3 regions of the Peribacillus sp. R9-11 genome follow, and region 1 is predicted to be linked to each of the others. Evidence: riboswitches for the same ligand, from Rfam matches in the RefSeq annotation. Region 1 holds a riboswitch; each other region holds the start of a gene.
The links. A riboswitch is a leader RNA that binds a small molecule or an ion and turns the genes downstream of it on or off. The one in region 1 is predicted to bind S-adenosylmethionine.

Region 1 (10,403 bases):
CCTGCAGCAAAGTCCTGCATTTCCACCAATGCCACTTTCATTCCTCGAGTCGTTGCATCCAGGGAAATCCCTGCACCTGTAATTCCTCCGCCAATGACTAACACATCAAATTTTTCTTTTTTCAGAAGCTCAATTGTTTCTTCTCGATATATATTTGAAAACCTCATGCCTAACTCCTCCTTTGAGTGATACCTGCTTTTGTCGAGTAGTTGTTGGTTCTTGTATTTAAATAAGTTAATTTGTTCTCATAGTTTTCCATTCATATAGATATTAATTACCCTAATCTGCCAATAAAAACAAAAAAAGAGACCATAAATGCACATTATCGAATTCTCGATAACGCATTCATGGTCTCTCCTGTTCTCCGGCCGATTTATTAACTTGATTTTAGTATATCATACTCTAACTCATATTAGAAAGACTTCGCTTTGTTTTTATTTAACAGTTCAACCAAAGGGGCAGATTAGCTGAAGTAAAAACAAGGAAAGATGATTCCTATCTTATGCCGTATAAGACATATTATGTGCAACAATAAGAGTGAATTATTATCAAATTCACTCTTGAAAAATTATTTATCTTTTTATCGGACGTTCTAGAGTTAATATTTCATCTTCAAGTGAAGAAAATTGCTGTTCCACTACATGTTTAACATCTAAGACAGCAGCGTTATAGAAATGAGGAGCAAGTGACTCCTTAACGAAATCTAATACTCTTTCTGCAGCAAATTCAGTTATTTCTTCATCTCTTTCTTGTGAAAAAAAGTATTGAATGTCAGAAATCATTAATTGCTGTTGGTCTTTTGTAAGTTTTATAAACAAGTAAAACACTCCCTAATAAAATATATTACAGCTAACTATACATGTGAAATTCAGTAAATCACAGGCTATATTTTCATAAAATATTATGTACAAGTAAGAGTGGTAAAAACCCTTTATTATGGGTAGTTGAAACTAGATTTAATGCAGATGAGCATACCTCGACATTGTTTGGTTTAGGTTTTCTCGAATTAATTCTTTTATCATACCCGTATATCTTTATTGGATTATCAGTTTTACAGGAACAAAAGAAGAGCGAATTTAAACGTGATTCTAGTTAATAAAAACAAAATTTAAGGGGCGGTAGTTAGTTGAAGAAGATGAATACTTATAATAAAGTCATTTAATTTTATAGCCATCAATCAAGAAAACCGATACTACTGATGTAGAATCGGTTTTCTAAGTTCGTTAATTTAGTTGGAAAGTGGGTACTACAGAGTAAAAACTTTAACTATAAAGTTGTTTAATCATTCTTTCACTAACGCCCCAAACTGTTAAATAATCCTATAAATTACTGAAATTTAATACAAACGTCATATAGCTGTACATGTAATAAATCACCTAAATTAAAAATCATGCACGGTTACACAAAGTTGGATAATTACTCCAAACGGATCTCGTACAATGGCATATCCTGGACTAAACGCATTGGGTTCATATGGTACTAAAATGGCCACCTGTTCATGTTGAATAAGCGAGTCATAGAGATGTTTAATTACAATCTTATCTTGAGACTGAATACATAAAGATGAACTATTACCTAATTGCCAAGGTTGTGTATTGTCCATTTCTTTCTCTGCAAGCATAAGCTTATTCGCACCGATTTGCAAAACAGAATGTGTAATATACTCATCTTGACCTTCTCCATAAATAAAATTAGGATTCATTTCCTTCATCTCTTTATAATTTTTCTTAAAAAGAACGGTCGCCCCTAAATATTCCTTATAAAACTCAATAGCAGCTGCACCTTTACCATTCATCGATAGAAAGGGAATTACTTCAAAATTCATTTTATTGCCTCCTCAACAATTATTTATTACACTTACAAGTATATAAAATAAAGGTGACAAAAAACGGCACCATTAAGGGGTCATTTTATGAAAAAATCAGAACGCTTAAATCAAATGCTGCGTTTTATCAATCAAAAACAACAGTTTACGCTCCAAGATTTAATGCAAGAATTTCATATTTCTAAAAGAACTGCATTACGAGACATTTCTTCACTAGAGGAAATTGGCGCACCAATTTATGCAGAATATGGTCGGTATGGAGGTTATCATTTACTTAATCAAATGACACTACCCCCCATTTCTTTTAACAGTCAAGAAATTTATGCGCTTTATTTTGCAATGCAGGCACTACGCAGCTTTTCAAATCTACCTTTTCAAGTATCGCTTCATTCTATTCATGAGAAATTTATAAACGCGTTAGCAGAAAAACAACGTCAGCATATAGAGAGAATTCAAGATCGGGTAACCTTTCGACACACGGAGCAAATCAAAGAAAGCGCACATTTAGAAACTTTATTACTTGCAGCCATTAAAAATGAAGTATTAAAAATCAGTTATCAAACAATGCATCAAAAAAGCACTCGTAGCATTCAGCCAATCGCTATTTATGCAATGAAAGGCTATTGGTACTGCCAGGCTTATGATGTAACTAAAAAAGCTTATCGAGTATTCCGGTGTGATCGTATTACAACAGTGGAAATAACGAACATCGAACCATTAATTGACTTAAAGGAGATTAATGTTCACAATGCACATTCACTCTGGAAACCATCTGAAAAGGCAATTCAATTCAAGTGTCTAATAAATCAAGAAGGGGTTGAGCATTTTCAACAGCAACATTTCCCATCTATGAAGTTAATCACCGAGAGTGAAAGTACCTATATTGTTGGTTCGTATGAGCCAAATGAGCTTGAGTTTATAGTTAACTATATTGCTAGCTTTGGTAAGTCCATAAAAATAGTAGAACCTAATATATTAAGAGAACTTTTAAGAAAGTATTATATAGATTTACTAGATAATTTATAGAAGGCTAGTTTGTAAATTATTTCGTCTTATTTAAAGACTTTATTATGGTAATCTGCCCACATATTTAAAGCATTTTATTACTTTATTGTAAATTTAACAACAAAAAGACCACTATATAAGTGGCCTTCTTTATTTGTTAAATTTAGTGTTTATCAGAACCTTTATTTAAAAGCCATTGCTGCTTGAACAGCTTTTTTCCATCCGTCATATAATTTTTCACTTTCTTGCTCATCCATGGATGGTTTAAAGGTTTTGTCTATTGCCCACTGCTGAGCGATTTCCTCTTGGTCCTTCCAATAGCCAACAGCTAGTCCAGCCAAATACGCTGCACCAAGTGCTGTCGTTTCGTTTATAGTCGGCCTTTCAACAGGGACACGTAGTAGATCGCTTTGGAATTGCATTAAGAAGTCGTTCTTAACTGCACCGCCATCCACTCTCAATGTCTTCAGCTCAATACCTGAATCTGCCTCCATTGCATCGAGTACATCCTTCGTTTGATATGCAAGCGATTCAAGGGTAGCACGGACAAAATGCTCTTTAGATGTTCCACGAGTTAAGCCAAAAACCGCACCTCGGACATCGCTGTCCCAATACGGAGTCCCAAGCCCCACAAATGCAGGAACAACATAAACTCCATCAGTACTTTCTACACGTTTTGCATAGGCTTCACTGTCCTCGGCATTTTTTAGCATCCGTAAGCCATCACGCAGCCATTGAATCGCTGATCCTGCTACAAATATGCTGCCTTCTAATGCATATTCAACCTTGCCATTCAATCCCCAAGCAAGAGTTGTCAATAACCCGTGCTCGGAACTGACAGCCTTTTCACCCGTATTCATAAGCATGAAACAACCTGTTCCATACGTATTTTTAGCCATTCCTTCATTAAAACAAGCTTGGCCAAATAATGCTGCCTGTTGGTCACCTGCTGCTCCTGCAATTGGAATCGACTGGCCGAAGAAGTGATATTCGATCGTATGGGCATACACTTCGGAAGAAGGTCTAACCTCTGGTAGCATTGATTTTGGAACAGTCAATATCTCCAGAAGCTCCTCGTCCCATTTCAGCTCATGAATATTATACATTAATGTCCGAGAAGCATTAGAATAGTCTGTTACATGGGCCTTGCCTCCTGATAGCTTCCAAATCAGCCAGGTATCAATGGTTCCGAATAACAACTTGCCTTCATCTGCTTTTTGGCGAGCTCCTTCCACATTATCGAGGATCCACTTCACTTTTGTACCGGAAAAATAGGCGTCTATTAACAATCCTGTTTTTTCTCGGAACAGATCATTAAGACCTCTTCCTTTCAATTCATCACAAATTTCGCTAGTTTGTCTGGACTGCCATACTATCGCATTATACACAGGGGTTCCTGTTTCTTTATCCCAAACGACTGTCGTTTCACGCTGATTAGTGATTCCAATACCAGCAATTTGCTCAGGCTTTACACTAGATTCCGATAGTACACCAGCAATCACTGCTAAAATTGATCCCCAAATCTCATTGGCGTTATGCTCTACCCAGCCTGGCTTAGGGAAATGCTGTGTGAATTCCTTTTGGGCCGAGTGGACGATCTCGCCCTTTTCGTTAAACAAAATCGCCCGTGAACTAGTTGTTCCTTGATCCAATGATAAGATATATTTTTCCATAATGTGTTTCCCCCCTTTTTAATTTAACTAGCAATGTTGCTAGTTTCTAACTCACGCGACTGCTTTTTTCCAAAAGTATATGCTAATACCAATATTATTAGGCTTGCTCCTAAAACAGTCCAAAAGACTGTCGTCAATTCACCTAAAAAGACTGCTTTATAGAAGACAGCTCCAAGTGCTCCACCGACAATCGGGCCAACAACCGGAATCCAAGCATAGCCCCAATTCGAATTTCCCTTACCTGGTATTGGCAGCATGAAGTGAGCAATACGAGGTCCAAGATCACGTGCAGGGTTTATGGCATAGCCTGTTGTTCCTCCGAGCGACATCCCGATAACAACAATCAATAAACCGACAGCAAATGGGTTCAGACCTTCTGTAAACTTGCCGGCTCCAATAAATAATAAGCCAAGAACAAGGATGAATGTACCAATCATTTCACTTAATAGATTTGAAAAAGTATGTGGGATAGCTGGTGAGGTTGCAAACACACCAAGCTTTGTACCTGGATCCTCCGTAGCTTTCCAGTGAGGCAAATAATGCAGGAATACAAGAGTCGCACCTATAATTGCCCCTATCATTTGCGCCACGATGTACCCTTGCACATCAGCCCAAGGAAAATCTCCATTGATAGCTAATGCTACTGTAACAGCCGGGTTTAAATGTGCTCCGCTTATGGAACCCACTGCAAAGACACCCATTGTAACAGCCAGTCCCCATGCAATCGTGATGACAATCCAGCCTGCATCTTTGGCATAAGATCCCTTTAAGGAAGATCCTGCCCCAATACCTGCACCAAATAAAATTAAAATCATCGTGCCTACTACTTCTCCCCAAAATGGAGTCATACATAACCCCTCCTCTTATAGAATGATGCCTTACCAACAAATAAAAGGAGATTCACAGCAGAACTTTCCTCAAAAAATGAGTATGTCTGGTGTGAATCTCCTAATCTCCGTCACATGTATTAACTTGTAATGTAAATATACTAGGTAGTGAAAACGCTGTCAATTAATTTATATAAAAACAAATGATTTTTTCTGTATTTTTTTTCCTCTATCACACATCAACTCCTATCTGAAATTAAAACATCTCCCATAATTCAGTTTTTGAAGTCGTGATTGACGAAGCTCCTGCCTCAAGGGCATTCAGGACTTCATCTGAAGAACGTATGAGCCCTCCAGCAAAGATAGGAGTTTGTAAGCGTTCCTTTACCTCTTTAATCATCCAAGGCATTGCGCCAGGCAAAACTTCGATATAATCAGGCTTTGTTTTCTGTACCAGCTTATAACTTTTCTCTAACGCATGTGAGTCAATTAAAAAGATTCGTTGAATGGCAATAACACCCTTTTGCTTCGCTTTCAAAATCACGCTGGATTTTGTTGAAATCAGGCCATATGGGCAATACTCCTGACAAATAAATTCTGTAGCGTATTCATCACTTTTAATACCATGAATTAAATCGACATGATAAATCATTTTCTTATTATGCTGCTTTGCCATTAAGCTTACATTTTTCAATTGTGATATATGCAAATCAAGAAACACACCTATTTCATAGGAACTTTCTAGAAATCTTTCGAAATCCTTCATGCTTGCCGAAGCAGGCAAAATTTTCTGGTCCATTCATTTTCCCCCTTATCTACCGGAAAAACTCAAAACTTTTAGTTATTTAGTATATTTTAAAGAACTTGATTTATCAAACACAATATTTCTTATTGAAGAATCGTCCTTTACCATATCCTTACACTAACATACCTGGTATCCCCTTTAAAATAGTACAGGTAAGAATGCTATCATTTCCTTAATTGCTTACCCTTTCTTCAATTCATCATAATGAAAGTTTAATTTTTAATGCACCTTCCACCAACTCATACGATTTAATAGTGCCCACGGGTATTCTTTTCACGATGTTCCAAGCATTAAAATTCATTTTGATCATTCTATTTTCAAATTCAAAAAATGGCGGTCTGTTAAATATCTTTTGGTTAATAAAATTCCTATCAATAGGCTTCATTTCTACTAATTCAAATGAAATCGTTCTTTTTTCCACGTGAATCGGTTTTAATGTAATACGGAAAGGCACGTTTTTCTTAAACATCATTTTTTTCACTTCCGTCGTTCCGAAAAGCACTATATGTACTGGCGTAATCTCGACTTTAACATCCTGCTCACCTGATTTCATCTTTATAATTCGCTCTAGCATAGACGCAGTTAACGTTATCGGTAAACCATTCCCGGAAATATTAGATGGATTGAACGTATTCATCGTGGTTTTCCCCCTCCAACTTAACTTACAGGTAACTTCATTCCATATGGAACGTCAGTTATAGCATATGCTGTCTTCACGAATGTAGTTAACCCTTCATAACATGCAAGGTCCTGGTGAATAATCGGCATATTCTAAATTTTACACCTTTCACCCTTGACCTTTATTAAAACTATCTGTATAGTCATACTTAATTTAATAGACAACTCTTATCAAGAGAGGTGGAGGGACTGGCCCTTTGATACCTCAGCAACAGACTTTAATGTACTGTGCTAATTCCAGAAGTGTAAAAACTTGAAGATAAGAAGAGTAAATTGCTTAGTAGCCAACACCTCTTCTTTTTTTAAAAGAAGAGGTTTTTTATTTTATAAAAAGAAAGAAGGAATGAAACATGTCAATCACTATAACAAAGGCACCATTTAGAGCAGATCACGTCGGGAGTTTATTAAGACCGGATAATTTACATGATGCTAGAAAGCAATTTAAAGACGGCACAATTACTGCAGAGCAACTTCACGAAGTTGAAACGGAAGAAATCAAGCGGATTGTTGATAAGCAAATTGAAGTTGGATTAGAGGTAGTAACGGACGGTGAGTTTAGACGCACATGGTGGCACTTTGACTTCCTAGAGCATTTAAATGGAATCGATGGGTATGTAACTGAAAAAGGTCTCACATTCGATGGCGTGGAAACAGAGAGATACAATATTCGCAATACTGGGAAGGTTTCATTCAATCCTGAACATCCCTTCATTCATGACTTTATTGAATTGAACAAAATCGTTGCCGGACGTGCTGTTACGAAACAAACCATTCCTAGTCCCAATCAATTATTTGCTGTGGGTGTTTATAATGAAGACATCTACCCTGATATCGAAGACTATGCAAATGACATCATTAAAGCGTATCAATATGCTTTAAAGGCCTTTTATGAAGCTGGTGTACGTTACTTACAATTGGATGATGTTTATATTGCTAGACTTTCCTCTCCAGAATTTCAGTTCAAAGATGGAAAATACTCTAGAGAACAATTAATTGATTTAGCATTGCGCGTAATTAATGGGGCTTTGGAGGGAAAACCAGAGGATTTGGTCGTCACGACACACTTATGTCGCGGGAACTATCAATCAACGTGGGCGTTTGAAGGAAGCTATGCACGTATCGCACCAACATTATTGGCAAAAGAAAAAGTAAATGGATTCTTCCTGGAATATGACGATAACCGTTCAGGAGATTTCAAACCGTTAGAATACATTCCAAATGGCGGAGCACGAGTTGTTCTAGGAGTCGTCACTTCAAAAAATGGAGAAATCGAAGACAAAGAAGCAGTTATAGCTCGTATTAAAGAAGCTTCACAATTCGTGCCACTCGAACAATTATGCTTAAGTCCACAATGCGGATTCGCTTCCACCCATCATGGCAATAAGCTAACGGAAGAACAACAATGGGAAAAGTTGAAATTTATTGTTGATGTAGCGAAAGAAGTTTGGGAATAAAGAAATATTATAGAAAGAGCAACGCATTCAAATAAAGCGTTGCTCTTTCTATATTGTCTATATATCAGCATCCTCTATTTCATGAGGAAGTTTGAGTTATTAATCAAAATGCAATTTATAATCCTCTGCTTTAATCAGTTTTAATTTTTTCGAGAATATATAGATAAGACCTAGGTTCAATACAATCGGAAGAATAAAGAAAGTACTTAGCATGATTGCTACATTCTCAACGACCCATCCACCTTCAGCCAGTTTCATATAATTTAATGGACCAACTAGACCTGATAAACCGAACCCAGCACTATAGGGTGTGCCTTGAATATTTAACAGACCGGCCAAAGCACCAAGAATCGCAGCTGTGATCAACATCGGAAAAGCGATCTTCGGTTTCATGAAGAAGTTTCTCATTTGAATTTTTGGTGAGCCTAATACATGTGCTAATGCCGTTCCAAGGGAGTTTGCTTTATAACTTGCAATGGCCAGACCAACGCCTGCTGCAACAATGCCTAGATTAGCCGCACCAGAGCCGATACCTGAAAGCATGATCACAGTGGCTACCCCTACTGTTGAAATAGGCGACAAAATTATGAGACAGAACACAACAGAAATAATAGCTCCCATTATAATTGGTTGTAATGATGTCACATTTGAAATAGCGACTCCCAGTAAACCAGTGGAAGATTTCACAAATGGTAGAATTAAATACCCAATCATCCCTGGCACTAATATGCTTAAAGTCGGCATCAATAAAATGGAATATGCTTTTAATCGGTCACCAATTAATTGAACAAATAACACAGTCAGTGCGGCTGTAATTCCTGTATTAATAACGATTCCAATACCATTTAGGGCAAATAAACCATCAGCCGTTTTTTGAATAGCACCACTACCGACCATTGCCGCGATCCCAACACTTGCTGTTTGTATAGATGTTAGCTTAAATGTAATCCCTACCATCACACCAATCATAACAGGTAACAAACTCATCACAAAAACTGTAATATCGAATATATGTTGTAATACTGGAAAATGAGGAATCAATAACTTAAGTACTTCCCCTAACAAAGCATTTGGAATTAAGGAAACAACAATCCCTATACTCATTCCAGTTAGTAATTTACTGAAAAAATCTTTCATCCTACTAATCTCCTATCCCGTCTCTATAATGTAGAATATTATAAGGAATATTCTGATAATAGTCAAAGGATTTTTTTAGCACTTTACCGCGAAAGCGCGAAAAAGTTTATGAGGTTCTCCTACGTCTTTACCCTATTCTATTTCATCCAAGCACAAAAAAAGAACGAGCATCATGAAGTGAACCCAAAAAGTTAGACACTTTATTTAATTAGGCAGCCTTGAGGGCATGAACCCGGAATTCTACCGGGCTCATGCCTTTTAATTTTACCTTGATTCGTTGATGATTGTAGTAATGGATATATTCTTCTAATTCTTGTTTGAAATGCTCCATGCTTTCAAATTCTTGAAGATAAAGTAACTCTGATTTTAATAGGCCAAAGAAGTTTTCTATGACCGCATTATCGAGACAATTTCCTTTACGGGACATGCTTTGTGTAATGTTATGTCTTTTCAAATCATGCGAATATTGTTTCATCTGGTAATGCCAGCCCTGATCTGAATGAAGAATGGGTGAATCTTTCGATTCCAAGCGGTCAAAGGCTTTCTCCAGCATTTTGGAAACGAGGGGATAAACAGGCCGAGATTCGACATTATAGGCGATGATTTCTCCATTAAACAGATCAAGAATGGCCGATAAGTATAGTTTCTCCCCAGCTAGATGGAATTCTGTGACGTCTGTCACCCATTTTTCATTTGAGTTTGTTGCCTTGAAATCACGTGCTAGAATGTTGGGTGCAATCTTGCCGATTTTCCCTTTGTACGAACGGTATTTCTTCATGCGAACTAAAGACTTCAATCCTAGTTCATTCATCAATCGGAGAACTGTTTTATGATTGATGCGAGCACCTCTGTTACGTAATTCTAGGGTGATACGCCGATACCCATAGCGCCCTTTATGCGTATGGAAAATCTCTTCGATAAGGGATTTCATTTCTGTGTATTTATCCTCACGCCCGAAGGCGTTTACCCAATAATAGTATGTACTCCGTGCCATGTTAG
Region 2 (10,403 bases), 1.6 Mb from region 1:
TCGGCAAATAGTTTAATAAAATCGGACCCTGAACGATTTAATGCTAAAACGTAGGGTTGGTTCTCCATGGCACGGCTGACCCTATATCGGTCCCTAATGATCGAGGCTCGGTTTGGGCCACTCGGCGGATACGAATAGAACTTCCGCACCTTGAACGGCATGGACTCACTGACATCCTTGTATACGTATGTTATAACAAATGAATGTAATCGTTTTTTCTGCTTCTTCATCCGCAATCTCATTCAACCTAGTTAAGTCGTATCCAACTGTTCAAAGTTCAGGTAAAATAACTATATCCGGATTAGATTAGACGGCGTTTTCTATCCATTTGTACTGCGAAATGAAAGTTAATATAGGGTTATCCAAAGGCATATCCATTTGGTGGAAGGAGATTTTCCATTTCATTTTTTAAAACCTCTATATGTAAAAAAACACTTTACAAGACTATGATAAACATATATCATTTGTGACTAGAATTTCAAGAAATTTCAGAGAAGGTGTTTAATGATGCAATTCGAAAAATCCAGACAGCTTCAGGAACTACCCAAGCAGTTTTTTGCTTCTCTAGTTGCAAAAGTTAAGGCAATTACAGAGCAAGGTCATGATGTCATTAATTTAGGGCAGGGAAATCCTGACCAGCCGACGCCAGAGCATATTGTGAAAAGTTTGCAGACTGCTGCAGAAAATACAATAAATCATAAATATTCTCCTTTCCGAGGACATCAATACTTAAAAGAAGCTGCGACTGTCTTTTATGAACGTGAATATGGTGTCAAGTTAGATCCTAATAGTGAAGTGGCTATTCTATTTGGTGGAAAGGCAGGACTTGTCGAACTTCCACAATGTTTATTGAATCCCGGGGATACGATTCTGGTACCTGATCCAGGCTATCCTGATTATCTATCTGGTGTAGTTTTAGCCCAAGCAAAAACAGAATTCATGCCTTTGACAGAAGAAAATGATTATCTTCCGCATTATGGAGAAATACATACAGAAACCCTTGAAAGAGCCAAAATGATGTTCTTGAACTATCCGAATAATCCAACTGGAGCATCAGCAACTGAGGGTTTTTTTGAGGAAACCGTCTCGTTTGCGAAAGAACATTCAATTTGTGTGGTTCACGACTTTGCTTATGGAGCGATTGGATTTGATGGAAAAAAACCGATTAGTTTCCTTCAAGCAGAGGGGGCAAAAGATGTAGGTATCGAAATATATACTTTATCTAAAACATATAATATGGCAGGGTGGAGAGTGGGCTTCGCTGTTGGAAATAAAAGTGTCATCGAAGCTCTTGAACTGTTGCAAGATCATCTTTATGTAAGTCTTTTCCCTGCAATTCAAGAAGCAGCGGCAAGTGCGTTACTAGATTCACAAAGTTGCGTAGAAGAATTAGTGAACAAATATGAAGGGCGCAGAAATGTTTTTATTGATGGATTACGTTCCATCGGCTGGGATGTCCAAGCTCCTAAAGCATCTTTCTTTGCATGGCTCAAGATTCCTGAAGGTTTCACGTCCGAGAGTTTTGCTGATTATTTATTAACGCATGCTCACGTAGCTGTTGCTGCTGGAAATGGATTCGGTGAATTTGGAGAAGGATATGTTAGGGTGGGGTTACTTACTTCTGAAGAACGGCTTCAAGAAGCAGTTGAACGGATTCGCGCATTGAATTTATTTGGAGAATAGTGGAAGATTCCAAGTTAGCTACCGTTAAATTGTTGAAAACTTATTGACAAAGTATGGATTACCTGTCAGAATACAAAATAAATTCTTAATCTTTTGATACTTGAAGTTTAAATATATCAGCGTTTTCTTATTTTGAGCAGGTGGAGGGACTAGCCCTATGAAGCCCAGCAACCGACCGTAATTCCATTGCGAAATGGGGCGGAATTCTTCGCCGGATTTTTTTGGAATCCACAAGGCACGGTGCTAATTCTTGCAGCTATAAGCTGGGAGATAAGAAGATGGCTTTTTTAAAGCCTCTTCTTTATGAAGGGGCTTTTATTGTTTTAACATGGATTAACAGCCGAAGATTCCATTCTCCATATATCGAGGTAATAGGAAAATGATGGAAACCGTATTAGCCAGATATTAGAATACTGACTTCAAGACTTTACTAACGTTTAATAGGAGTGATCAGATGAGCGAGATAATCGCTACTTATTTAATTCATGATTTCAATGGCGAACATGAGAAAAAAGCCGAGAGTATTGCCTTAGGTTTGACAGTAGGAACATGGACGGACCTGCCTCATTTGGTCCAGAAGCAGTTGGAGAAACATAAAGGACGTGTTGTTTCCGTCACCCCTCTACCTGAAGCAGAAAGAGCAAACCGTTTTTTCAATCGTAAGGTGTACCGTTCGATGATAAAAATTGCCTACCCGTCGGGAAATTTTTCTAATGATTTACCGGCTATTCTCACGACAGTATTCGGTAAATTGTCATTGGATGGGGAAATCAAACTGATTGACTTGGATTTTGTTGGCGATATACACAAGGCTTTTCCAGGACCTCAATTTGGGATTACAGGTATAAGAGAAAAGATTAACGTATTGGACCGGCCTCTGGTGATGAGTATTTTTAAAGGGGTATTAGGACGGGATCTCTTATTCCATAATGAGCAGCTGAAACAACAAGCATTAGGAGGAGTCGACCTGGTAAAAGATGATGAGATTCTCTTCGATCAGGAGCAGACCCCATTCATTGATAGAATAAGAACGGGCAGACAAATTTTGAAAGAAGTCTATGAAACAACGGGCCATCGAACTTTATATGCTGTCAATCTATCAGGTAAAACTTTTGAATTATTAGAAAAGGCAGAGCGTGCAGCAGAAGCAGGTGCCGATGCCTTATTATTTAACGTTCATACATATGGATTGGATGTACTTCAAGCTTTGCGTGAAAACGATCGTATTAATCTACCGATCATGGCTCACCCTGCATATAGCGGAGCAGTAGCTTCATCGTCATTTTATGGTGTCAGCTACGCGTTATTGCTTGGAAAATTAGTAAGACTATCAGGTGCGGATTTATCTCTATTCCCTTCTCCATATGGAAATGTGGCACTTGAGAAAGAGGAAACATTAGCGATTGCTGAAGCTTTGACGAAAGATGAGCCGTCATGGAAAAAAGCCTTCCCGGTTCCTTCAGCAGGTATTCATCCGGGAATGGTTCCTAATCTAATTAAGGATTTTGGGAAGGACAGCGTAATTAATGCAGGCGGTGGAATCCACGGACATCCCGACGGAGCAAAGGGCGGGGCAAAGGCTTTCCGTTCTGCTGTAGAAGCTGTTCTTACAGGCAAGGCATTATCTGATGCGGCTTATGAAGATGAAGCACTAAGCAAAGCACTTGAGTTATGGGGAGGCTTGTAAGGAATAATGAAACCGATTATTTTTTGTGATTTTGACGGAACAATTACTAACTCAGATAATATCATCGCTATCATGAAAAAATTTGCACCTCCGGGATGGGAAGAGCTAAAAGACGGTGTTCTTCAGCAAAAAATCAGTATATCTACAGGAGTTGGGAAAATGTTTTCCCTGCTTGACAGTAGTCTAAAGGAAGACATTATTCAATATGTGAAGGATACAGCCGGCATTCGCCCAGGGTTCAACGAATTTGTGGATTTTACAAAACAAGCGAACATACCTTTGTATATTGTAAGTGGCGGTATGGACTTTTTTATTGAACCGCTTTTAAATGATATATTGCCTTCAGATTGTGTTTATTGCAACAGAGCTTATTTCAATCAGGAAAAGATCTTAATTGAGTGGCCGCATACTTGTGATAAACAATGTAACAATGATTGTGGTTGCTGTAAGCCATCTATAATGAGGGAAATTACAGAAGCAGATGATTATAAAATTGTTATTGGAGATTCGGTGACTGATTTTGAAGCGGCAAAGCAGGCTGATTTTGTAATCGCCCGTGACATACTGCTTGAGAGGTGCAGAACAGAAGAGATTCCCCATCAAGGATTTGAAACGTTTTATGATGTGATGCACATTTTAAAACAGCAGATGGAGGTAAAAGCATGAAGAACCATACTAAAAAGTGGCAGGAATTAGCGGAAATTAAGGCTGAACTTGCCGAACGGGATTGGTTTATGGGGACGAGTGGGAATTTATCCATTCGCGAGTCTAGAAGCAGTTCCTTTTATATTACGGCAAGCGGTAAGGATAAACGGAAGCAAACGGATGCGGACTTTTTACTAGTGGATTTAAAAGGAATCCCAGTTGAGAAAACAGAGCTGAGGCCATCTGCTGAAACTCTGCTTCATACAGTGATTTACGAGAAAACTAATGCGAACTGTGTACTCCATGTCCATACTGTAGAAAATAATGTGATTTCTGAATTATATGGAGATGAAGGGGAAGTGACTTTCCGTAATCATGAAATTATTAAAGCGACAGGGCGATGGAATGAAGATGCAGAGTTTAGAATTCCAATAATATACAATCACGCTGACATTCCTTTGTTAACTGAAAAGTTCAAGCCACATGTTGAAGAAGACTCAGGAGCGGTGCTTATTCGCAATCACGGAATCACGGTTTGGGGGAAAAGTGGACTCGAAGCAAAAAGAATTCTAGAAGCATGTGAATTTTTGTTTCAATACCAACTGTTGCTCAATCAGCAACAGGCATTTGCAGGTTCGATAAAATAAAAACTCATAGAGGAGGAATAGGTAATGGCTACAATTAGATTCCATGAAACAAATGAGGTTATTGAAAACAGTGAACAGGTAAAAGATTTTTTAGAAACACAAGGTGTTATATACGAACAATGGGATATATCGAAATTACCGTCCCATCTGGTAGAAAAATATGATCTAACGGATGACGATAAAGATGAAATCCTTGTAACGTTCAAATCAGAGATTGCAGAGATTTCTGAAAGACGCGGATATAAAGCACATGATATCATCACACTATCCGATGCAAACCCAAACTTGGATCAAATGCTTGAAAACTTTAAGCAGGAACATCATCATGAAGATGATGAAGTACGTTTTATAGCAGGTGGAACCAGTATCTTTGCTATTGAAGGCAGTGAACAAAAATGGTTTGATGTACGACTGAATCCTGGAGATTTAATCAGCGTACCAGAATCGACGCGTCATTACTTCACGTTAGCAGAAGATAGAAAAACTGTAGCTGTCCGTATCTTCGTAACAGCAGCAGGTTGGGTTCCAATTTACGAAAAAGACGAAGTTCAAGCATAAATCAATTGAGAAAAACCAGCTATCGGGCTGGTTTTTTTATATGGCCTTCGCGGGTGCTTTAGAAGGGCAAGTATGATAAAATTTAACGGAATTAAATTTAGCTGGATTATAGGAGCAGATACGAATGAAAACAACCGAAGTGTACATATTAGGTGGTTTTCTCGGTAGCGGGAAAACAACGCTTCTTCGAAATATATTAAAGCAGGAAAGTGTAGCGGGTAGAAAAGTGGCCGTGCTATTAAATGAGCTCGGCAGTGTTTCAGTGGACAGCGGTTTGATTGGTGATGATGTACCTCTGAAGGAGCTGTTTGACGGTTGTATCTGTTGTACAATTCAGGATAAGCTCGAAGTTCAGCTGCATGAATTGTTGACGGAAAATGATTTAGACGCCGTTTATATTGAAACAACAGGTGCTGCGCATCCAGTTGAAGTGCTGGATGGTATTATGTCACCGCTATTCGCGAAAAAACTGGAATATAAAGGGATTATAACAGTTGTTGACTTGTTGAGGTGGCGCGACCGAGATGAGCTTTCTCCACAGCTACGCCAGTTGCTTGCTGAGCAAATCCATCATGCGGATTTCATTTTATTAAATAAAGCGGATCTAGTAAGCGAAATGGAGGCAGCCCAACTTATTTATTCCATTCAAGGTCTGAATCCTGAAGCTGTATGTTTATTGACAGAGTATGCAGCTGTCTCCTTGATATCTTTGCAACAGATGCAAAGGAAACAGCATAAAGTCCATCAAAAACTGGATGTCCAGAGCCATTTGCATTTAACGGCCGTTGTTCATACATTTGAAGGGGCAGTGGTACAAACCGACTTTGAAGATTGGCTTAGGGCACTTCCAGAAACGGTCTATCGAATGAAAGGATACATTTCCTTCACACATTCACAATACCCTCATTTATTTCAATACTCATACGGAATGCCAATGTATATGAATGAAATGATAAAAATGCCACTAAATATCGTTATTATCGGTGAGAAATTGGATAAAGAAATGATGATTAGTCAGTTAAAAGCTTTGGAAGCAAAAGCACCACATTAAACGATTACTGCCGATGAAAGAGGGGAAAAGAAAGTTAACTTTCTTTTCAAGGAGGCGGTATTTGTGCCCTGGAATAAAAACGATTACCCTGATTCAATGAATAATCTTGATAAAGATGTCCGAGAAAAAGCAATTGAGATTGCGAATGCCTTACTTAATGAAGGCTATAAGGATGGAAAAGCTATTCCAATTGCCATTGACCGGGCCAAAATGGCTGTCAAAAAAGATTGAAAAATGGTCAGACCCCATTAAACGGGTCTGACTATTTTTATTGCTGCAACCCACCAAAGGCTGCAAATGTTTTCTCATCTTCAATTAACCCGCATGCTGCACATTGCACACGAACTTCAGGACCATTATAAGCTAGATGGAATGGCTGAAGAGAATCGTTCGAGTATTGTTCAACAATCTCACCGGATTGCGGATCCTTTTTAACAGGTGTTGGTATTTGCTGAATGAGATTGAAGCGAGATTTATTTGTCCGGCAATTCGGACAGCGGTATACTTGAGACATTATACTCACTCCTTTTTTGAATTTTTAAAAGTGTAATCGTATTATAAAGGTAGTCTTTACGAAAATGATTCTTAATATGTATAAATTAGTAATGGATGGAAGGGATAATTTTATGAAAGAAACGGTCATGAATGAAGCATTATTGGAAGCATATATAAGTATCTGGAATAATCGGAAGATAACAAATGGGGAAGGGGGAAAAGTGTTATCAGAACTTATCCGACGTGAACTTTTAGATGAAAACACCCATCCTCGTGCCCGAAAACCAATACTTGAAAAGTTTTACCTCAGCATTAAACGGGTGATGGAATCTTCGCTTTCTGATGAGAAAAAGAACGCAATCGTTATGGCCTATGTTACGGAACTCGAAAGGCTCTCATCCTCGAAGTAAATATCACAAGTGAATGTTAGTTAATATTCTTTTTTGTTTCATACTTTTTTCACAACTCATTGTTAAAATTTAAAAAAAATAGATATTTTATGAATAAGGAGCCGAAAATATGAAGTGGGGTGTTGCGCTTTTGTTTGCCGTCATACTACTTAGTGGGTGTAATAGAAGTGATACATATACAAAAATAAACAAAGATAAATCTTTTTTGGCGACAGTCAATATTAAGGATACGTCCCTTACATTCATAGATAAAAACTATCAACCTTTTGCCAATTGGGATATTTCAGAACCATTTACCGGAGCATTGCTCCTAGCAGATAAAGATACTATACTTCTTTATGGAAAAGAGATGGAGAAAATCCAGGTGTTTTCATTATCAGCCGGAAAACTGATAGACAGCTGGGAAATAGGGAAAGGGATTGTCAATATGCTGTTGCTTCATGACGGAAAAAGCATCGTGGCAGTCAATCAGTCGAATCATTCCATCTATTTTTTAAATGATAAAGGTGAGGAGCAGGATATAGTCAAGGTTGGGAAAAGCCCATTGACCGTTCTTCAAGGAGAGAAAGCGAATCGCTTGTATGTCATTAACTTTGGCGATACCAAATGTTCGGTAATCAATCTGGAGACGAAAAAGGTGGATATGGAATTTCCGATACATAGTTCTTCAACAGGCACCTTATTAAGGGAAGAAAAGGATGAAGTTTGGATAGGCGGCCATGGTGTTGGAGACAAAGTAGAAGAAAATCTCTATATTTATTCGGCAAAAACGGGAGAGTTGAAGCAAAAGTTGAAGGCCCCAACTATGCCGATAAAGTTCATTGAGAATGCTGAAGGGATTTTTATCCTCAGTCACGGCACTAGCTCCTTATATAAATTGAATGATCAGTATGAAGAAGTGAAAAGCAGAGTGGTCGGCGTCAATCCTTTTGAAATGGCGAACTTTAAACAAGACGTGATTGTGGCGGGATATGATAGTGATGAAGTGTATGTAGTGGATGCTGAAACAGTCGAGGTTAAAAAAACCATCAAAGTCGGTCAAGGTCCATTTCAATTGATGTTGAGGGAGTAGATAACATGCACGGTTACACCATTTTAGTCGTTGATGATGAAGAAGATATGCGTAATTTAGTTGAAATGTATTTGCTTAACTCAGGGTATCGATGCCTTCAAGCTGCAAATGGTAAAGAGGCTATAAGTCTGGTTGAAACATATGAAGTCGATTTAATCCTTTTGGATATCATGATGCCAGAAATGGACGGTTTTTGCGTCTGTGAAAAAATCCGTTCAAGTTCGGATGTTCCTGTAATTTTTGTTAGTGCGAAAGGTGAAGAATGGGATAAGGTAAAAGGGTTGAAGCTCGGTGGGGACGATTACATTGTAAAGCCATTTAATCCGGGTGAACTCGTAGCAAGGGTGGAAGCGGTATTAAGAAGAACAGGGAAAATCTCATTGAATGAAGAAAATCAAACTTCCGTCCGATTCGGTAAAATCAATTTAAACCTCCAATCAAGAACGGTTCTGCTAGATGGGAAGCCAATCAATTTGACCTTGAAAGAGTTTGAATTGCTTCTATTTCTTATGCGTCATAAAAATCAGGCACTAAGCCGTGAACAACTACTTGAAAATGTTTGGAGCGGAGAATATGGAGGATCTTTACGTACGGTCGATACCCATATCAAAACGCTTAGGATGAAATTGAGGGCGGCCGATTATATTCAAACTGTCTGGGGAATTGGTTATAAGATTGAGGAAAAAAATGAGTAATAAGTGGTCATCACTCTCTTTTAAACTATGGCTAACTATTATTACAGCAATCATTCTTTCAGTGTTGTTCGCTTATTCTCTTTCTCAATATTATTATAAAAATTTGTATGTGGAAAAGTTGAAAACCGATCTAGTCAATGAAGCTTCCTTACTTGGAGCGGACTATTTCGGAGGTGAGATCAGTGATGCTTTCAAACAACAAGTTGAATGGTTTAACAGTAAAAGTGACAGCGAGGTCTTTGTCGTCAATAATCCAAGGGAATTAAGTGCCTGCCTTCCCTTTGAAATCAATTATGACACCCTCATTTCTGCAGAAGAACGGCAAATGCTCTTAGATGGAAAGGTTGTTGAAAAAGAGGGGTATGAGAAAAGGTTTGAAAAGAACATCGTAGCGGCTATCATTCCCTTGATTGATGAAGACCGCCTCGAAGGTATCATCTATACATATATTCCTGTAGACTCGATTACAGATTTACTTAAGGAATTTGCTGCAAAATGGATGGCAGCCGTTCTCTTATTCTTAATTGTTTCCATTTTATTGACAACAAAATGGTTGAAAAAGCTAGTCAGTCCGATTAAGGAAATCGAGACAGCTGTCCATCGTGTCTCAGAGGGAGATTATGACATACAGATTCAGGTAAAGAGCCATGATGAAATAGGGAATCTAGCACATGCTTTTAATGAAATGGCCAAATCCATTCATTTAGAGGAAGAAAGAAAAAAAGAGTTTCTCGAAAATGTTGCCCATGAACTACGGACGCCGTTAAGTTACGTGAAAGGTTACACGCAGGCTATATTGGATGGTGTTGTGAAAAATGAGGAAGAAGAGCAAAAATATCTTCAACTTATTTCAAGGGAAGCACTTAGGCTACAGCGGCTTGTAGGTGATTTGATGGACTTATCTAAATTGGACAGTGATCAATTCACTTTAAATAAAACTCCGATTGCCTATGCACAATTCATTGAAGATGTACTTGCCAAATATGAACCGATATTAAAAGAAAAGCAGCTTGGTTTAGAGCTCGAACTAGATCCGGATCCAATTATACTAGGAGATGAAGGAAGGATAGAGCAAATCCTTCATAATGTCTTTGATAACGCCGTTAAGTATACGAATCCAGATGGATTCATCAAAATTACTTTAAGACAGTATAAAGGAGATTGCGAGCTCATAGTCACTGACACGGGCAACGGGATTCCTGCAGCTGATTTACCTTATGTCATGAATCGCTTTTATAGAGTAAACAAAGCACGAAGCCGATTTGATGGCGGATCGGGGCTGGGTCTTTCCATCGTGAAAAAATTGGTGGAGCTACAAAATGGTAAAATTGAAATAGAAAGCAGGGAACATACAGGTACAAAAGTCAGCATTGTGCTTCCGACCATAAAAGAAGATTGGACTTCATAAAAAAGGGGAAACGTTCAATGATAAAAAAGATAATGTTATTATGTACAGCTTT
Region 3 (10,403 bases), 1.9 Mb from region 1:
TAGGGACATGACCGGCATGACAACAAAAAACCTCTCCAAAATCATATTGAAGTAATCTATTTATAGAATCGATGATAACAGGGACAGATTCTTCCCGTAAAACAAGCTTCGTTTTCGGTGTAACGAATAGGTCACCTGAAAACAGCATGCCATTACTGTGATTCAAATACACCATATGGTCCATAGCATGACCTGGGGTAAAGATTGGCTCCCACGTTTGGGTACGGGAATGAACAGCCCTCCCCAGCGGCTCAGCTTTGAAGCCATCTCTCCTTCCCCAAAAAGTTTTGCGATAATCAGGATATTCAGCATCCTTCGCACATACATCAATCGACACCGGATGAATATAAATTGGAACTTTTCTATGTTCCTGTATCCAGGAAGCACCGCCAGTATGGTCCTCATGATAATGCGTTAGCGCCACTAAATCGAAGTTGGCTGATTCATAGAAAGGGATAAGTTCTTCCAATAAAATTTGGGCTCCCGTATCAATCAATAGGCCGTCTGTTAAAAAAACATATACACTCATCCCCGACTTTATTCCTTCAGGGGTCCCTTGTACACAAACCACATCATTTATCGTCTTAATCTCTAGCATGGCTTCCCTCCTCATCAATTGTATAAAAATACCCCTTGTTCATTACAATAAATGTAATATCCCTCCATACTTTTGACAAGCAAATAGTATTTTCCTAGCAAAGACCCGTAGTATATTTTCCGGTAGAATCAAGGCACTTTTTGAAACCATTGTCATTGATTTAAGGTATTCTATTATGCAACTAAGAAAAGAAACAGCAAAAATCTGGCTTCGGTTAAAAGGAAGTTGTTAAGAAAGGGTACTCCGTATTTAAGTTTGGGCGATAAAAAAATTCACGGCTAATCATTAACGCTGAGTAACTATCAATATTACCGTGGTTGATAAAAAAGCTAAAGCATTCATGATACAGACTTTGAAACAATACTTTCCTGACAAAAAATTCACGTAATTATTAAAAAAAATCGACAAGCTGCTAAAAAGAACGAAGCTTATCTTACAAAAATCATGAAAAAGTATGGCTTTACGACCATTAACGATCAATGGTGACAATACCCCGATTCCAAAAGGTATGATTATCCAATTCTAGATTTACCATAAAAAAATTAATTAAATCACCAGAAAGTTATTCTAAAATTACAGAAACGATTGACAATATGTGAATTTACAAATAATATAGATTATATTAGAAAACTTGTAATATTCCAAAATAATAATTTACTTATCAAGAGTGACTGAGGGAACAGGCCCTGTGATGTCCGGCAACCGCCCCAATCGGGAACGGTGCTACTTCCTGCAGAATGATTACATTCTGAAAGATAAGACGAAATAATTTCGCTGCCTCTTTCTGAATGATAGAGGCAGTTTTTTATGTTTAAGGGGGAAGGCTCATGATTGAAATCCGATCAGTCCGAAAGGAATACATATCGAAAAATACCCGAGTTGTCGGAGTGGATAACGTATCTTTGACAATTCAGACTGGTGAAGTTTATGGGATTGTTGGCTACAGCGGAGCCGGAAAAAGCTCATTAATACGCTGCTTAAATTTGCTTGAACGTCCGACAAAAGGAAAAATCATTATTGACGGGATTGACTTAACGTCTTTATCAGGCAAAGAGCTTCGAAAACAACGACAAAAAATCGGTATGATATTTCAGCACTTTTCCTTAGTCAGTTCCAAAACCGTTTTTGAAAATGTTGCTTTCGCCTTGAAAGCCGCACACAAATCAAAGGGCGTCATCAAAAGTCGCGTTCTAGAACTGCTGGACATAGTTGGGCTTAGTGATAAAAAGGATGTCTATCCGGCCCAGCTCAGCGGAGGTCAAAAGCAACGGGTCGGCATAGCGCGAGCCTTAGCCAATAACCCTACTGTACTATTATGTGATGAAGCGACTTCTGCCCTTGATCCAACAACAACAAAAGCGATTTTACAGTTATTAAAAAAGATTAGTCGGGAACTTGGTATCACTATAGTATTGATTACCCATGAAATGGAAGTAGTCAAAGAACTATGCCATCGAGTCGCTGTCATGCAGGATGGCAGGATTATCGAAGAAGGATCTGTTTATGAGATATTTTCACAACCAAAGCAGCAGTTGACGAAGCAATTCATCAGCAGTGTATTGGATTTTGAGCTTCCCTCACACTTAATTGAGGAAAGCAAAGGAACGATTATTCAAATTCAATTTGAAGGGCCCACCGCCGGTGAATCGATTCTTTCCGATGCTCTACAAAAGTATTCAGTAAAGGGAAATATCTTGCACGGCAAAATTGAATATATTCAGGATGTTCCATTAGGAATCTTAATCATTGAATTAATTGGTGAGGCTGCTGAAGTTCAATCGGCACTGGAATATATAACAAATCGGACCAGTTCTGTGGAGGTGTTGAAACATGTCACTGTTTGATTCCGTCGTCAATATTTTACCTGACCTTAATAAAGCCTTTCTCGAAACAATCTATATGGTTGGAATCTCCCTTGCGGTAGCCCTTCTAATTGGTTTGCCACTTGGAGTATTGCTGTTTACAACGACCAAGAATTTAATCTTTGAAAATAACGTCGTGAATCGATCTCTCGGTTTCGCTGTCAATATTGTCCGTTCAATCCCGTTTATCATTCTCTTAGTCGCCCTCCTTCCTTTAACGGATTTGCTTACTGGATCAACGATAGGGCCAAGAGCGGCTTCTGTTTCCTTATCTGTATCCGCGATACCTTTTTTTGCAAGAATCGTTGAATCGGCATTACGCGAAATAGATAAAGGTGTGATTGAAGCTGCAATTGCTGTAGGTGCCACTCCATGGATGATCATTAAGGATGTACTTCTTCCTGAGGCAAAACCGGGAATCATTCAAGGGTTGACGTTAACGACCATTTCACTTATCGGTTACTCAGCGATGGCTGGGACAATCGGTGGGGGAGGAATTGGTGACCTGGCCATTCGGTACGGCTATTACCGTTATGACAACACAGTCATGATCACGACAATCGTCGTGTTAATCTGCCTTGTACAAATCATTCAAATGGTTGGTGACAAGGCCTCATACTTAGTAAATAAACGATAGAATCAGTCATTTTAACAATGATTTAATACAACATATTACAGGAGGAATTTCCAATGAAAAAAATAGCTTCTTTATTATCTGTTTGCGCACTAGCCCTTGGCTTGGCAGCTTGCGGAAGCGATAATGCTTCCCCAAAAACTGAAGACAAAAAAGAATTGAAAATCGGAGCAACTACCGGTCCTTACGCGGATATGGTAAAAGAGGCCATCAAGCCAGGCCTTGAAGATCTTGGCTACAAAATAGAAATCGTTGAATTCACTGACTATATCCAGCCAAATAAATCACTTGGTAACAATTCAATCGACGCCAATCTTTTCCAGCACAAAGTGTATATGGATAACTTCGCTAAAGAAAATGATTTAGAGCTTTCTGACCTTGTTATTGTACCGACAGCACCAATGGGTATATACTCGAACAAATATAAATCGTTGAAAGACATTAAAGATGGTACATCACTAGCCCTACCGAACGATCCAGTTAACCTTGCACGTGCACTTAAAGTCCTAGTAGATGAAGATTTAATTGAAGTCAAGCCAGATGTCGATCCCTTAAAAGTATCTGAAAAAGATGTAACAAAGAACCCAAAAAACATTCAATTCAAACCATTAGAATCGGCTCAATTGCCGCGTGCAACAGACAGCGTTGACCTATCAGCGGTCCCAGGTAACTTCGCTCTTGCAGCAAAAATGGATCTTCAAGATGCCCTTGTTTTAGAAAACATGCCGGATATGTATCGTAATGTTGTTGCTGTGAATACAAAAGATGCAGATGCACAATTTGCTAAGGATATTAAATCAGTAGTTGAATCAGACAAGTTTGAAGAAGTAATCGATAGCAAGTTTGCAGGCTTCGGAAAACCAGATTGGATGAAATAAGAAACCAAACCATAAAATTCAAGGCCTGCTCCCTTTTTGGGAACAGGCCTTGAATTTTTTCCGTCATACTTTGCGAAGATATCAATCAATGCAATTAATAAGCATTTGTAGTAGGGTTTTACATATATTTTATCATAGATGGATGCTCTCTGAAGGTTCGCATGTTTCTCGGGGAAAACACAATATAATGATATAGTTGTCAATAAAAGCGATAATCAATTATTACTAATTTCATTTTCTCGTTGTTCACACAGTGTCTCCTTGTTTAAGCCTAGCTACATATTGTTCAATTTTTTCGAGAAGTTCAACTGGATCGTTTGCGACAATGTTTACACCATTTACAACTGCAAACGGCTGCATTAAACATTGTCCGCAATACAACAAGCATCTATCCTCAATAACCTCTAGACCGCTACACTCCATTAATTTATCTTTAATAGTTTCCAACTCATCTTCAAAGTTACTAGGGCAGAACTTTACACTAATTTTCATATCTAATTCCCCTTTTATTTAGTTGCTAACATTTTAAGTAGATATACAAAAAATGTGCAAGAGTACACCTAAACGCAAATATGTTTTATCGCGTTAAAATGTTGCTACCATGATGGTCAACCGCGGTAAAACACATATTTGCGTGGTAAATTTTTATGTATTATGATGTGAACTATCACAGGCGGAAAATTAAGAAAATTCAGCTTTTTTTATGTAAAAAAAACGATTAAGGAGCGGTAAATATGACTAAAAAAACAGTTGGATCTTCTAAAGCAAAGAAAGAGGAATTGTTTCCGGTTAAGAGTGTCCATTACGTAGAAATCTATACTGGGAACGCAAAGCAGGCTGCTTATTATTACGCAAACGCTTTCGGATTCAAGCTTATAGCATATAAAGGACTAGAAACAGGCTCCCGTGACCGTGTATCTTACGTTATGGCACAGGGCACCATCCGATTGATTTTAACAGGTACTCTATCAGACAGCACAGATGTGGCTGAGTTTATTAAAACTCATGGCGAAGGAGTAAAAGATATCTCCCTTCTCGTAAAAGACCTAGAAAAAACATATGCGGGTGCTATTGAACGCGGTGGCATCGCTCTTCGAGAACCATGGGTGGAAGAAGATGAAAATGGCAAAGTAAGAAAAGCAATCTTAGGCACATATGGGGATACGATTCACACGCTTGTTGAGCCAATCGATTATAAAGGTGGATTTCTGCCAGGTTTTAAAGCTCGTGAGGACAACTTTGGAGCTCAACCTTCAGGCTTAATCGGTATTGACCACCTTGTTGGTAATGTGGAAGTAATGGATGAATGGACAAATTATTATGAAAAAGTATTCGGTTTTACTGTTCTGAAACATTTTGATGATGAAAACATTTCGACCGAGTACTCAGCCCTAATGTCAAAAGTTATGATGAATGGGACAGGACGGATTAAGTTCCCGATCAATGAACCGGCTGTAGGAAAACGCAAATCTCAAATTCAAGAATTCCTAGATTACTATAATGGTCAAGGTGTTCAGCATCTTGCCCTTTTAACAAACGATATCATCACCACAGTGGCCACACTAAAAGAAAATGGTGTTGAGTTTTTAAAGACTCCTGACACTTATTACGCAGACCTCGCCAATCGTGTAGGAGATATTGATGAAGATGTGAAACGACTTCAAGAACTTAATATCCTTGTCGACCGTGATGATGAAGGGTACTTGCTCCAAATTTTCACAAAACCATTAGTTGACCGTCCAACTATGTTTATCGAAGTCATTCAGCGTAAAGGTGCACTTGGTTTTGGCGATGGAAACTTTAAAGCATTGTTTGAATCGATTGAACGCGAACAGGAACTTCGTGGAAATATTTAATATGAACCGGCCATCTGGCGTAATACCCAGTATGGCCTCCTATTATAGGAGGTGTGAGGTTGTTGTTAACAAAAGTAAATGGAATGTGGAAAGAGGAAGCGCTCAGTCATTTTATGACCGAACTTATTGATTATGCAGGCCTGTTTCCACCAAGTGCACTTCCGCTTCCAGAAGCAATTTCAAATTATCATGCATATATACATGATTCAGACAGCTGGATGCTTGGTCCATTTGTTATTCCCGCTTCACGACTGAGTGAACTCGAACCATATAAAGATCAATTTAATGATCAATATCCACTTCGATTATCTGTTATTTTAACGAAACCCCTAGAAATTGAAACGGCTATGGGAGATATTCACCTTTTTTTAGAAACATATAAAACAGCTGGTACCATTGAGGCGATCGAAGTTCCGCTTCCAGAAAAAGTTGATTCTTCTTTCTTAGAGAAACTCGAAAAACAAACAGCCAGTTATCCGATTTATTGTGAAATAGCAGGAACGATTGATCAACTTCCATACACATTGGATACTATTCGCTTGATCAATCAAAAATCTTTGAAAAGTATTGGTATTAAAATGCGCATGGGCGGCATTACTTCGGATTTATTTCCTTCTGCCGAACAAGTAGCGATTGTTATTCATGAATCCCGAAAAAGAAATCTAACTTTAAAGTTCACAGCGGGTCTGCATCATCCGATCCGCCAGTATCGAAATGAAGTGGAAACAAAAATGCATGGCTTTGTTAACGTATTTACAGCAGCCCTACTTTCCTACTGCCATTCAATAGACAGCAAAATCATTGAAACCATATTGTTGGATGAGGATCCAACACACTTTTCGTTTACACCAGACACGCTTTCTTGGCGCAGTATATCTGTCAGTTCTTCTCAAATCAACAAAGCACGCACAGTCTTCGCTGCTTCTTACGGAAGCTGTAGCTTTGATGAGCCGCGTAAAGAACTTGGTGAACTGACTATTTTTAATGGGGAGGCACCACGATGAAATATTCTTTTATCGAAACAACACCGGAATCACATTTTCCGATTCAAAATTTGCCATATGGCATCTTTCAATTCAAAGACAAAGGCCCGCGTGCCGGTACAGCCATTGGTGAATATGTTCTTGATTTATCTGTAATTGACGATGCAGGGCTGTTAAAGGGGACCGGTGCAGAAGAAAAGAATGTCTTTTCCGCTTCTTCACTCAATCTATTTATGGAACTCGGCCGTCCCGCCTGGACTTCTGTACGTAAGAAATTACAATACCTTTTGGATGCGAACACGCCTGATTTACGTGATGATGAAGAAATTCGTTTAAAAGCGTTCCACCCATTGAAAGATGTAGAGATGCTACTTCCTGCAAAGATAGGAGACTATACAGACTTCTATGCCTCAAGAGAGCACGCGACCAATGTGGGGACTATGTTCAGAGGAAAAGATAATGCACTCATGCCAAACTGGACACACTTGCCGATCGGATATCATGGACGGTCCAGTTCTATCGTTCCAAGTGGTACAAAGGTGCGGCGCCCTTCGGGACAGCGCAAACCAAAAGATGCAGATCCAGTATTTGGTCCATCTATTCAGCTTGATTTCGAACTTGAAATGGGTTGGTTTATTGGACCTGGCAACCGCCCTGGAGAACCAATTCCAGTTAATCAGGCTGAAGATCATGTTTTCGGGCTAGTTCTCGTGAATGACTGGAGTGCACGTGATATTCAAGCATGGGAGTACCAGCCTCTTGGGCCATTTAATTCTAAGAATTTCGCTACATCAATCTCTCCTTGGGTTGTGCCGCTAGAAGCATTAGATCCTTTTCGCACACCTGGGCCGCAGCAGGAACCGGAGCCGTTTCCATACTTACAGCAAACAAAAGATGGCGCATTCAATATTAACCTTGAAGCTCATTTGACACCAGAAAACACAGAACAATCAACCAAAATTACGAATACAAATTTTAGCTATCTGTATTGGTCGATTGCTCAACAGGTGGCTCACCATACCATTACTGGATGTAATCTACGCCCTGGTGACATGCATGCATCTGGTACTATCAGCGGTCCTAACCGTGAAGAACGTGGCAGTCTGCTTGAACTTTCATGGCGTGGCACAGAGCCACTTAAACTTAACAGCGGCGGTAAACGAAGCTGGATTGAAGATGGAGACAAGTTGACTATCAGTGGCTGGTGCCAAGGAGATGGATATCGAATTGGTTTTGGTGAAGTAAGCGGTCAAGTTTTGCCGGCCCTTTCAGAGGCAAAGATTTTAGGTACGCAAAACGTGAAGAAGTAGCACCTATATATAAAAGATGACAGCTACGGAAAAGGAGTTTAGTCAATGACACATTATGTTAAAATGGGCCGCATTCCACATAAACGTCATACTCAGTTTCGTAAGGACGATGGAAGCCTATATTATGAGCAATTGATGGGCACGAAAGGTTTCTCTAGTATTCAGTCACTCATTTATCATATCAATCAGCCTACACAAGTTAAGAAAGCAGCAAAAATTCGTGATGTTCATTATGAACTTGAAGAAAAAGATGCGTTAATACATCGTCATTTCCGGACTTGGAATACAAGTGTAGGCGGTGATTTTCTAGAAGCCCGCAAAATTTTCCTGGCTAACGATGATGTAGCTCTCGGCGTTGCACGCCCTAATAAGCAGATGGATTATTTTTATCGGAACGGTGAAGGTGATGAATTGTTGTTTGTTCATGAAGGCACGGGCAAGATTGAAAGTATTTTCGGCGATTTAAGTTTCGGACCTGGTGACTATCTTGTCATTCCAATAGGCACAACATATCGTGTAGTTTTAGAGTCAAAGGAAGCTAGATTTTTCATTGTTGAATCAAATTCCTCTATTGTTCCTCCAAAGCGCTATCGCAATGAATTTGGCCAACTCCTTGAGCATTCACCTTATTGCGAGCGTGATTTCCGGACACCAGAAAAACTGGAGCCGAAAGATGAAAAAGGAGAATTTGAAATACGAGTGCGAGCACAGGGTATGATTACATCCTATACGTATGATTTTCATCCGCTTGATGCGGTAGGATGGGATGGTTACCTCTTTCCTTATGCGTTCAGCATTCATGATTTTGAACCGATAACAGGGCGCGTTCATCAGCCACCGCCAGTACATCAGACGTTCGAAGCGCATAATTATGTTGTCTGTTCATTTGTGCCGCGTATGTATGATTACCATCCAGATGCCATTCCTGCTCCTTATGTCCACAGCAATGTGGACAGTGATGAGGTTCTATACTATGTTCATGGTAACTTCATGAGCCGTCGAGGTATTGAAAAAGGCTCACTTACCCTTCATCCAAGCGGTTTGCCACATGGGCCGCATCCAGGCAAAATTGAGGCAAGTATCGGTAAAAAAGAAACACAGGAACTAGCCGTCATGGTCGATACATTCCGTCCCTTGTATATCGTAAAGGACGCACACGATATAGAAGATGAAGAATATATGAGCAGCTGGCTGGCAAAATAATTGCTGATAATATCTTAATACCTTACTGAATCTATCATGCACATGATTGAGCATCTCCCCAAATAGATCGATTCTCCCATTATTCTTAATATATTGCCGGAGTAAGATTTCCCCTTGCCCCGGCATTTTGTTTGTAACCTACTTTGTCATTACAAGTGGGGATTACAAAAATGACCCCGATTCAAAATCGAGGTCACAGCATCAATAGTATAGGCTCTTTATGCTTGAATGATAGGGTATATTCAAATCGTTACTTTCTATTTACTCATATTTAATGCGCTTACATTTTTAGCTGATTTATAAATATCTTTCTTGTTAAATAAGTATGGCTTAAATTTCCATTCGGCGAACATAACTAGTTGGTCATCATAGTGGTCACTTATCGTTCCATCTTTTTTTACAAATCCAATTTGACCAGGCGGTGTGATGTTAAAGCCACTCGGCCCTTTCGGAGTCATTTCAATATAATGATTTTCACTTCCACGATTCATTTCAATAATTGGAGTCATTGAGCCATACCCGTGGGGAATACCAATCAATGATTTTTCACCAAAAGTCATCGTTTTTATAGGCATACGCCATTTTTCTGCTTTTAACCCTTTTTCTGATTGCAATTTAGCAAGTACTTCGTTTGTGCTTTCCATTATTATTTTTTCCTGATCTACGTTCACCCATTTATAGTTTGTAGATTCCTTGCTTAATATTTTATATGCTAATGAAGCCCCATAGCGATGATCGGTAATTTCTTTCGTTATTCCATAGAAGTCTCCCAATTCATCCCTAAAGAGTTTATCATGGAGATTATTCCACCATTCATCAAAGAATGCCGCAATCCCTGCATCATAATATCCATCTTTATTTTCGTCTTCTTTTAGATTATTCCATTCCTCCAGTTTTTCAATTAAATAGGTGTAGTTCCAGTTGGTTGATTTATTCTTGTCCAACACATCAATCAATAACGGTTTAAAGAGGTTTGCTCGTAGCTGTGCAAAGCTTGCCGTATAATTAATTTCATTAATATCTTCTAATGTAACTTTCCCTCTCGCTTCCATCCCATTGATATATTGTTGGACTCGATT

Region 2: linked by a shared signal. The riboswitch ahead of mtnW (2,3-diketo-5-methylthiopentyl-1-phosphate enolase) and the one ahead of RE409_RS24640 (5-methyltetrahydropteroyltriglutamate--homocysteine S-methyltransferase) in region 1 are both predicted to bind S-adenosylmethionine.
Region 3: linked by a shared signal. The riboswitch ahead of RE409_RS06175 (methionine ABC transporter ATP-binding protein) and the one ahead of RE409_RS24640 (5-methyltetrahydropteroyltriglutamate--homocysteine S-methyltransferase) in region 1 are both predicted to bind S-adenosylmethionine.

The regions. Positions count from the first base shown of each region.
Region 1 covers NZ_CP133763.1:5,063,287-5,073,689, forward strand. The annotation lists gene RE409_RS24600 (glycerol-3-phosphate dehydrogenase/oxidase) at 1-167, opposite strand, end outside; gene RE409_RS24605 (DUF2164 domain-containing protein) at 573-818, opposite strand; gene RE409_RS24610 (VOC family protein) at 1,382-1,825, opposite strand; gene RE409_RS24615 (helix-turn-helix transcriptional regulator) at 1,913-2,851, shown strand; gene glpK (glycerol kinase GlpK) at 3,013-4,503, opposite strand; gene RE409_RS24625 (MIP/aquaporin family protein) at 4,527-5,351, opposite strand; gene RE409_RS24630 (glycerol-3-phosphate responsive antiterminator) at 5,587-6,129, opposite strand; gene RE409_RS24635 (hypothetical protein) at 6,335-6,772, opposite strand; SAM riboswitch class I at 6,979-7,079, shown strand; gene RE409_RS24640 (5-methyltetrahydropteroyltriglutamate--homocysteine S-methyltransferase) at 7,164-8,267, shown strand; gene RE409_RS24645 (PTS sugar transporter subunit IIC) at 8,367-9,404, opposite strand; one part of gene RE409_RS24650 (IS3 family transposase) at 9,613-10,403, opposite strand, start outside.
Region 2 covers NZ_CP133763.1:3,436,846-3,447,248, reverse strand. The annotation lists gene RE409_RS16650 (nitrilase-related carbon-nitrogen hydrolase) at 1-230, opposite strand, end outside; gene RE409_RS16645 (pyridoxal phosphate-dependent aminotransferase) at 505-1,683, shown strand; SAM riboswitch class I at 1,808-1,960, shown strand; gene mtnW (2,3-diketo-5-methylthiopentyl-1-phosphate enolase) at 2,138-3,370, shown strand; gene RE409_RS16635 (2-hydroxy-3-keto-5-methylthiopentenyl-1-phosphate phosphatase) at 3,377-4,036, shown strand; gene RE409_RS16630 (methylthioribulose 1-phosphate dehydratase) at 4,033-4,662, shown strand; gene RE409_RS16625 (cupin domain-containing protein) at 4,687-5,220, shown strand; gene RE409_RS16620 (CobW family GTP-binding protein) at 5,345-6,271, shown strand; gene RE409_RS16615 (DUF2188 domain-containing protein) at 6,335-6,502, shown strand; gene RE409_RS16610 (hypothetical protein) at 6,540-6,785, opposite strand; gene RE409_RS16605 (hypothetical protein) at 6,862-7,176, shown strand; gene RE409_RS16600 (YncE family protein) at 7,286-8,248, shown strand; gene RE409_RS16595 (response regulator transcription factor) at 8,254-8,943, shown strand; gene RE409_RS16590 (sensor histidine kinase) at 8,936-10,351, shown strand; gene RE409_RS16585 (FixH family protein) at 10,369-10,403, shown strand, end outside.
Region 3 covers NZ_CP133763.1:1,280,692-1,291,094, reverse strand. The annotation lists gene RE409_RS06180 (MBL fold metallo-hydrolase) at 1-598, opposite strand, end outside; SAM riboswitch class I at 1,254-1,360, shown strand; gene RE409_RS06175 (methionine ABC transporter ATP-binding protein) at 1,426-2,442, shown strand; gene RE409_RS06170 (methionine ABC transporter permease) at 2,429-3,097, shown strand; gene RE409_RS06165 (MetQ/NlpA family ABC transporter substrate-binding protein) at 3,151-3,972, shown strand; gene RE409_RS06160 (DUF1450 domain-containing protein) at 4,219-4,464, opposite strand; gene hppD (4-hydroxyphenylpyruvate dioxygenase) at 4,707-5,828, shown strand; gene RE409_RS06150 (hypothetical protein) at 5,888-6,832, shown strand; gene fahA (fumarylacetoacetase) at 6,829-8,121, shown strand; gene RE409_RS06140 (homogentisate 1,2-dioxygenase) at 8,167-9,324, shown strand; gene RE409_RS06135 (penicillin acylase family protein) at 9,582-10,403, opposite strand, start outside.